Regions from separate parts of the Geobacillus sp. B4113_201601 genome, predicted to be linked through region 3. Evidence: riboswitches for the same ligand, from Rfam matches in the RefSeq annotation. Region 3 holds a riboswitch; each other region holds the start of a gene.
What was found. A riboswitch is a leader RNA that binds a small molecule or an ion and turns the genes downstream of it on or off. The one in region 3 is predicted to bind S-adenosylmethionine.

Region 1: another riboswitch for S-adenosylmethionine. It lies ahead of mtnW (2,3-diketo-5-methylthiopentyl-1-phosphate enolase); the one in region 3 lies ahead of B4113_RS02260 (methionine ABC transporter ATP-binding protein).
Region 2: another riboswitch for S-adenosylmethionine. It lies ahead of mtnK (S-methyl-5-thioribose kinase); the one in region 3 lies ahead of B4113_RS02260 (methionine ABC transporter ATP-binding protein).

What each region holds. Positions count from the first base shown of each region.
Region 1 is NZ_LQYX01000078.1:12,373-14,633, reverse strand. Features, by position in the region: gene B4113_RS10625 (pyridoxal phosphate-dependent aminotransferase) at 1-769, shown strand, start outside; SAM riboswitch class I at 867-974, shown strand; gene mtnW (2,3-diketo-5-methylthiopentyl-1-phosphate enolase) at 1,042-2,261, shown strand, end outside.
Region 2 is NZ_LQYX01000078.1:15,320-17,580, forward strand. Features, by position in the region: gene B4113_RS10630 (carbon-nitrogen family hydrolase) at 1-636, shown strand, start outside; SAM riboswitch class I at 730-898, shown strand; gene mtnK (S-methyl-5-thioribose kinase) at 984-2,174, shown strand; gene mtnA (S-methyl-5-thioribose-1-phosphate isomerase) at 2,245-2,261, shown strand, end outside.
Region 3 is NZ_LQYX01000015.1:10,175-12,435, forward strand. Features, by position in the region: gene B4113_RS02250 (thioredoxin family protein) at 1-110, shown strand, start outside; gene B4113_RS02255 (hypothetical protein) at 260-607, shown strand; SAM riboswitch class I at 682-791, shown strand; gene B4113_RS02260 (methionine ABC transporter ATP-binding protein) at 968-1,996, shown strand; gene B4113_RS02265 (methionine ABC transporter permease) at 1,986-2,261, shown strand, end outside.

The sequences.
Region 1 (2,261 bases), on a different contig from region 3:
AATCGCGCTCGCCCGCGCGCGGATGGAAATGATGCCGCTTGTTGTCGAGCAGCAATTTTTGCCCGATTACAGCGCCATTCCGGCGGCGGTCGCCGATCAGGCGAAACTGATGTTTTTAAACTATCCGAACAACCCGACCGGTGCGACGGCGACGAACGAGTTTTTCGCCGAGACGGTGGCGTTCGCCGCCAAGCACGGTATCGCCGTCGTGCACGATTTTGCTTACGGGGCGATCGGTTTTGACGGCAAAAAGCCGGTCAGCTTCCTCGAAGTTGACGGGGCGAAAGACGTCGGCGTCGAGATTTACACGTTTTCGAAAACGTACAATATGGCCGGCTGGCGCGTCGCGTTTGCCGTCGGCAACGAGCGGATCATTCGGGCGCTTGAGCTGCTGCAAGATCATTTGTACGTCAGCCTGTTCGGCGCCGTCCAGGAAGCGGCGGCTGCAGCGCTTCTCGGCCCGCAAGATTGCGTCAACGAGCTTGTCGCGCTGTATGAAGCGCGCCGCCATACGTTCATTTCTGCTTTGCGCGAGATCGGCTGGGAAGCACCGGCGCCGTCCGGTTCGTTTTTCGCTTGGCTCCCCGTACCGAAAGGGTGGTCGTCCGCCGAGTTTGCCGATGTGCTCCTTGAGCAGGCGCATGTCGCTGTCGCTCCGGGCATCGGCTTTGGCGAGCACGGCGAAGGGTATGTGCGCGTCGGCCTATTGACCGATGAGGCGCGGCTCTGTGAAGCGGCGGAGCGGATCGGACGGCTCGGGCTGTTTTGAAAAAAATGATTGACAACGGCGGCAAAGGCTGTCATAATTCAAAGTAAATTTGCCATACTTGCCAAAATCGTTTGACAAGTGTATAGTTACGCAAGCATTCTTATCAAGAGCAGGCGGAGGGACGAGCCCAATGAAGCCCGGCAACCGGCTTGGTACATTCAAGCACGGTGCTAATTCTTGCAGCGGAAACGCTGAGAGATAAGAAGAGCGCCATAAACGAATGACGCCTCTTCTTATGAAGAGGCTTTTTTCTTTGGAAAGAGGGATGAATGATGAGTGCAGTGATGGCAACGTATTTGCTTCATGACGAGAAAGACATCCGCAAAAAGGCGGAAGGGATCGCGCTCGGCTTGACGGTCGGCACGTGGACCGACTTGCCGGCGTTGGAGCAGGAGCAGCTTCGCAAACATAAAGGGGAAGTGGTCGCCGTTGAGGAGCTTGGCGAAAGCGAGCGTGTAAACGCGTATTTCGGCAAGCGGCTGAAGCGGGCGATCGTCAAAATCGCCTATCCGACGGTCAACTTCAGCGCTGATTTGCCGGCGCTTTTGGTGACGACGTTTGGCAAATTGTCGCTTGATGGGGAAGTGCGGCTGCTTGATCTCGAGTTTCCGGACGAGTGGAAGCGGCAATTTCCGGGGCCGCGCTTTGGCATCAGCGGCATTCGCGAAAAAGTCGGGGTATATAACCGCCCGCTGTTAATGAGCATTTTTAAAGGCATCATCGGCCGCGATTTGGCGTATTTGACGTCCGAATTGAAAAAACAGGCGCTTGGCGGCGTCGACCTAGTCAAAGATGACGAAATTTTGTTTGATAGCGAGCTTCTTCCGTTTGAGAAGCGGATTACGGAAGGAAAGGCCGCGCTTCGGGAAGTGTACGAACAAACGGGCAAACGGACGCTGTACGCCGTTAACTTGACCGGTAAAACGTTTGAGCTGAAAGAAAAAGCGAAACGGGCCGCCGAGCTTGGCGCCGACGTGCTGTTGTTTAACGTGTTCGCCTACGGGCTTGATGTGTTGCAAGGGCTGCGCGAGGATGAAAACATCACCGTGCCGATTATGGCGCATCCGGCGTTTAGCGGCGCGATCACGCCGTCTGAGTTTTACGGGGTCGCCCCGTCGCTGTTGCTCGGCAAGCTGTTGCGGCTCGCCGGGGCTGATTTCGTCCTGTTCCCGTCGCCGTACGGCAGCGTCGCTCTCGAGCGCGAGCAGGCGCTTGGCATCGCCCGGGCGCTCACCGATGACCAAGAGCCGTTTGCGCGGGCGTTTCCGGTGCCGTCGGCGGGCATTCATCCGGGGCTCGTGCCGCTTCTTGTCCGCGATTTCGGCCTTGACAGCATCGTCAACGCCGGCGGCGGCATTCACGGCCATCCGGACGGGGCGATCGGCGGCGGCCAGGCGTTTCGCGCGGCGATCGATGCGGTGTTGGCCGGTCGGCCGCTCCGCGAAGCAGCTGTTGAAAACGAGGCCCTACAAAAAGCGATCGACCGTTGGGG
Region 2 (2,261 bases), on a different contig from region 3:
GATGCCGGGCGGGCGAAAGCGTTCGCCTCCCGCCTGGCGCAAACATACGGCGTCCATTTCGTCGCCGGCTCAGTCGCCAAAAAAACCGCTGCCGGTGTGACGAACACGATGATCGTCGCCGACCGAAGCGGCCAAATCGTCAGTGAATATAGCAAACTTCATCTGTTCCAGCTGATGGATGAGCATTTGTATTTGCAGCCGGGAAACGCGCCAGGCTTATTTTCGCTTGACGGGCTGTCGTGCGCCGGAGTCATTTGCTATGACATCCGCTTTCCAGAGTGGATTCGCGTCCATGCTTTAGCCGGAGCGGAAGCGCTGTTTGTCGTCGCCGAATGGCCGCTTCCTCGCCTTCACCATTGGCGGACGCTGCTGATGGCGCGAGCGATTGAAAATCAATGCTACGTCATCGCCTGCAATCGGGCCGGAAGCGACCCGAACAACGACTTTGCCGGCCATTCGCTCGTCATCGACCCGTGGGGCGAAATCATCGCCGAGGCCGATGAAAAGCCGGGCGTTCTTCTGGCGGACATCGACCCGGCGCTCGTTAAACAGGTGCGTGCGCGCATCCCGGTGTTTGCCGACCGCCGGCCGCGCGATTACGACGAGGCGGCAAAAAAATTTTTCAAAACGTATTGACAATCCGCCTGCCCAACCTGTATGATTCGAATCAAGCAACCAAACGATTGTTAACATCGCGAAAATTGCAAAAACTCAATAGCTAGACCGGTACTCTTATCAAGAGTTGGCTGAGGGAATTGGCCCAATGAAGCCCAGCAACCGACCGTAATGCTATCGTGAGATAGGGCGCACGCCAAGGGCGGCGCCGGAAGCGACCCGCTTCCGCAGGGCACGGTGCTAAGTCCAACAGAAAGACCGCTGTCTTTCTGAAAGATAAGAGGCGTGAAGACAAATAATCTTCAAGCCTCTTTCCGTATGCGAAAGAGGCTTTTTCATTTGCCAAAACGTAAAGGGGGAACGTGAAAATGACGATTGTCCAATCAGCTGTTTACGAACCGCTCACCGAACAAAAAGCGACCGCCCTCGCCGTCCGCCTCGGCTTGTTCCGCGACGGGGCGCCACTTGCCTGCCGCGAGATCGGCGACGGAAACTTGAACCTTGTTTTCCATATCGTCGACCAAGAAACAAAGCAAGGCGTCATCATCAAACAAGCGCTGCCGTACGCGAAAGTCGTCGGGGAAAGCTGGCCGCTTACGTTAAAGCGCGCCGTCATTGAAAGCAACGCGCTGCGCACGTTTGCCAGCTATGTGCCGCAATACGTCCCAAAAGTCTATTATTCCGACGAATCGCTCGCCATCACGGTGATGGAAGATTTGTCCCGCCTGCAAATCGCGCGCAAAGGGCTGATCGAAGGGAAAACGTACCCGCTGTTGTCCCGGCATATCGGCGAATTCATCGCCAAAACGGCGTTTTACACGTCTGATTTCGGCATGAACCAACAAGAGAAAAAGAAGTTGGCGCAAAGCTTTGTCAATCCAGAGCTATGCAAAATTACGGAAGATCTCGTCTTCACCGATCCGTTTTTCGACCATGACACGAACAACTTTGAGGACGAATTGCGCCCAGACGTTGAAGCGCTTTGGGAAGATGACCGCCTCCGCCTCGAAGCGGCGAAGCTGAAGCGCAAGTTTTTGACTGAAGCGGATGTGCTGCTGCACGGAGACTTACACACTGGCAGCATTTTCGCCAGCGACGACGAAACGAAAGTGATCGACCCGGAATTCGCCTTTTACGGCCCGATCGGGTTTGACCTTGGCCAATTTTTCGCCAACTTGCTGTTAAATGCGTTGTCCCGTCCTGAAGCGGAGCGTCAACCGCTCTTTGTTCACATCGACTCAACATGGAAGGTGTTTACGTCCATTTTCGCTGAGCTGTGGCAGACGGAAAGCGTCGAAACGTACGCCGCGACGCCCGGACTGCTTGATGAGGTGCTGCGGCAAGCGTTCATTGACGCCGTCGGTTTTGCCGGCTGCGAAGTCATTCGCCGGACGATCGGCCTCGCCCATGTGGCGGATCTCGACGGCATTGAACAAAAAGCCGAACGGCTCGCCGCGAAACGGCACGCGCTCCGTCTCGGCCGCCGCCTGATCGTTGAGCGCGCTGAACTGGCGGGAACGGACGGCTTCCGCCGCCTGTTTATCGAAACGGAACGATGACACCCTCTGCCCGGGCCGGCCGTCCAACGCCAGCTTGGGCCAATCGATCAACCGAGAAAGGAAGACGACGATGAACTCATTTGCCAT
Region 3 (2,261 bases):
GCGTTCCATGCTTGCTTCTTTTTGTTGACGGAGCGATGGCCGACAAATGGTATGCGTTCCCTTCCGTCACCGATTTGTATGAGCAACTGCAAGCCCGGCTGCCGCGTTGACTGTCCCCCTTTTTTTGACTCCGTTTGACACATTTCTTGGGAAATGACAAAAACGGCGTCCGTTCGTCAACAGGCTGTCGAGATTTTTGTAAAGGATTCTTGCCCCCACATATGGAAATAGAGAACAAAGGACATGGGGGTGATGGTCAATGGAAGTGCGTGAGTTTGTGGAACGGTTCATCGAGCGGATGCAAATGTTGCGTCATTTGTTGCCGATTTTGCCGGACGAGCAGTTATGCGTTCGGTTTGAAAGCGACGGGGAGGCCGCTTCCGTCTTGCTTGGCAAAGAGCCGGCCATCGTTGAGTGCGAGAACGATGAACGAAACACGTTGACGGTGCGCGGTTCGAAGGAAGCGCTCGCCTCCTTGCTGAGCGGTGAGCTGAAGCTGCAGCAGCTCGTCCGGCTGCAAGAAGTGCACGTATCGGGAAGCTTCCGCCATTTATTGCTGCTGGAGTCGCTCCTCCATTTGGCCAAGCCGTATCGGCATGTTGGATAAAAAATAGGTTGACACGATTCGACATCCAATGATACAATCACATTCGTAACCAAATTGAATACATTTGCGTTGTGCTCTTATCAAGAGAGGTGGAGGGATGTGCCCAATGAAGCCCGGCAACCGTCAGCGCTTGCGCTGAAATGGTGCCAATTCACACAAAGCAGCCTGCTTTGAGAGATAAGAGACGGAATGGTAGACAATACCTTTCTGTTCTCCGCGGGCAGAAAGGTTTTCTTTTTGCGCTTGCTTGGGCGCTGGGCGTGAACAGCCCGCTTCGGCTGCTTGCGCGGGCGCGCTCGGCGGCGGGGCTTGCGCCTGCTGGCGAACGGGAAGCGCACGGCAAGAAAGGAAGGTGAAACGATGATCACCCTTGAACAGGTGACGAAAGTATACCAAGCGGCCAACGGTGCGGTGACAGCCGTTGACAACGTGTCGCTTGAGATTCGCGAAGGAGAAATTTTTGGAATTATCGGCTACAGCGGGGCCGGAAAAAGTTCGCTCATTCGGCTGTTAAACGGATTGGAAAAACCGACGAGCGGTCGGGTGATCGTCGCCGGCCGCGACATGGCGCGCGTGAAAGGTCGGGAGCTTCGAAACGCCCGTCAGGAAATCGGCATGATTTTCCAGCATTTCAACTTGCTTTGGTCGCGCACCGTCAGGGAAAATATCGCTTTTCCGCTCGAGATCGCCGGTGTTCCGAGAGAGGAACGGCAAAAGCGCGTCGATGAGCTCATCCAGCTTGTCGGTCTCACCGGGCGGGAAGAGGCGTATCCGTCGCAGCTGAGCGGCGGGCAAAAGCAGCGGGTCGGCATCGCGCGGGCGCTCGCCAACAATCCGAAAGTCCTGCTTTGCGATGAGGCGACGTCCGCCCTCGATCCGCAGACGACGGACGCGATTTTGGATTTGCTCGTTGACATCAACAAGCGGCTCGGGCTGACGATCGTGCTCATCACCCATGAAATGCACGTCATTCGCAAAATTTGCGACCGCGTCGCGGTGATGGAAAGCGGCAAAATCGTCGAACAAGGCGACGTGCTGCACGTGTTCCGGAACCCGCAGCAGCCGATTACGAAACGGTTCGTCAAGCAGCTGGTCGAGCCGGAGGAAACCGAAGAAGCTGTCTCGCATCTGTTCGGCCACTACCCGAACGGGGTGATCGCGCAGTTGACGTTTGTCGGCGCCGCCGCTGGACAGCCGCTCATTACGCAAGTCGTCCGCCAATTTGCCGTTGATGTCAACATTTTACAAGGAAAAATTTCACAAACCCATCAAGGCGCCTACGGCGTGCTGTTTGTGCACATCGACGGGGCGGCGGATGAAATCGGTCGGGCGCTCGACTATATTCAAGACCAACAAGTGGCGGTGGAGGTGATTCACGATGCTCGCTAACCTCCTGCCGAACGTGCAATGGGAAACGATGTGGGCGGCAACGGTCGAGACGCTGTACATGACCGGCATGGCGGTCGCCGCCACGTTCGTCCTCGGAGTGGTGCTTGGGCTGCTGTTATTTTTAACGGCAAAGGGAAACCTATGGGAGAACCGGCTGGCCAATACGGTCATCGCGGCGTTCGTCAACATTTTCCGCTCCATTCCGTTCATTATTTTGATCATTTTGCTTATTCCGTTTACGAAATGGCTCGTCGGGACGATGCTC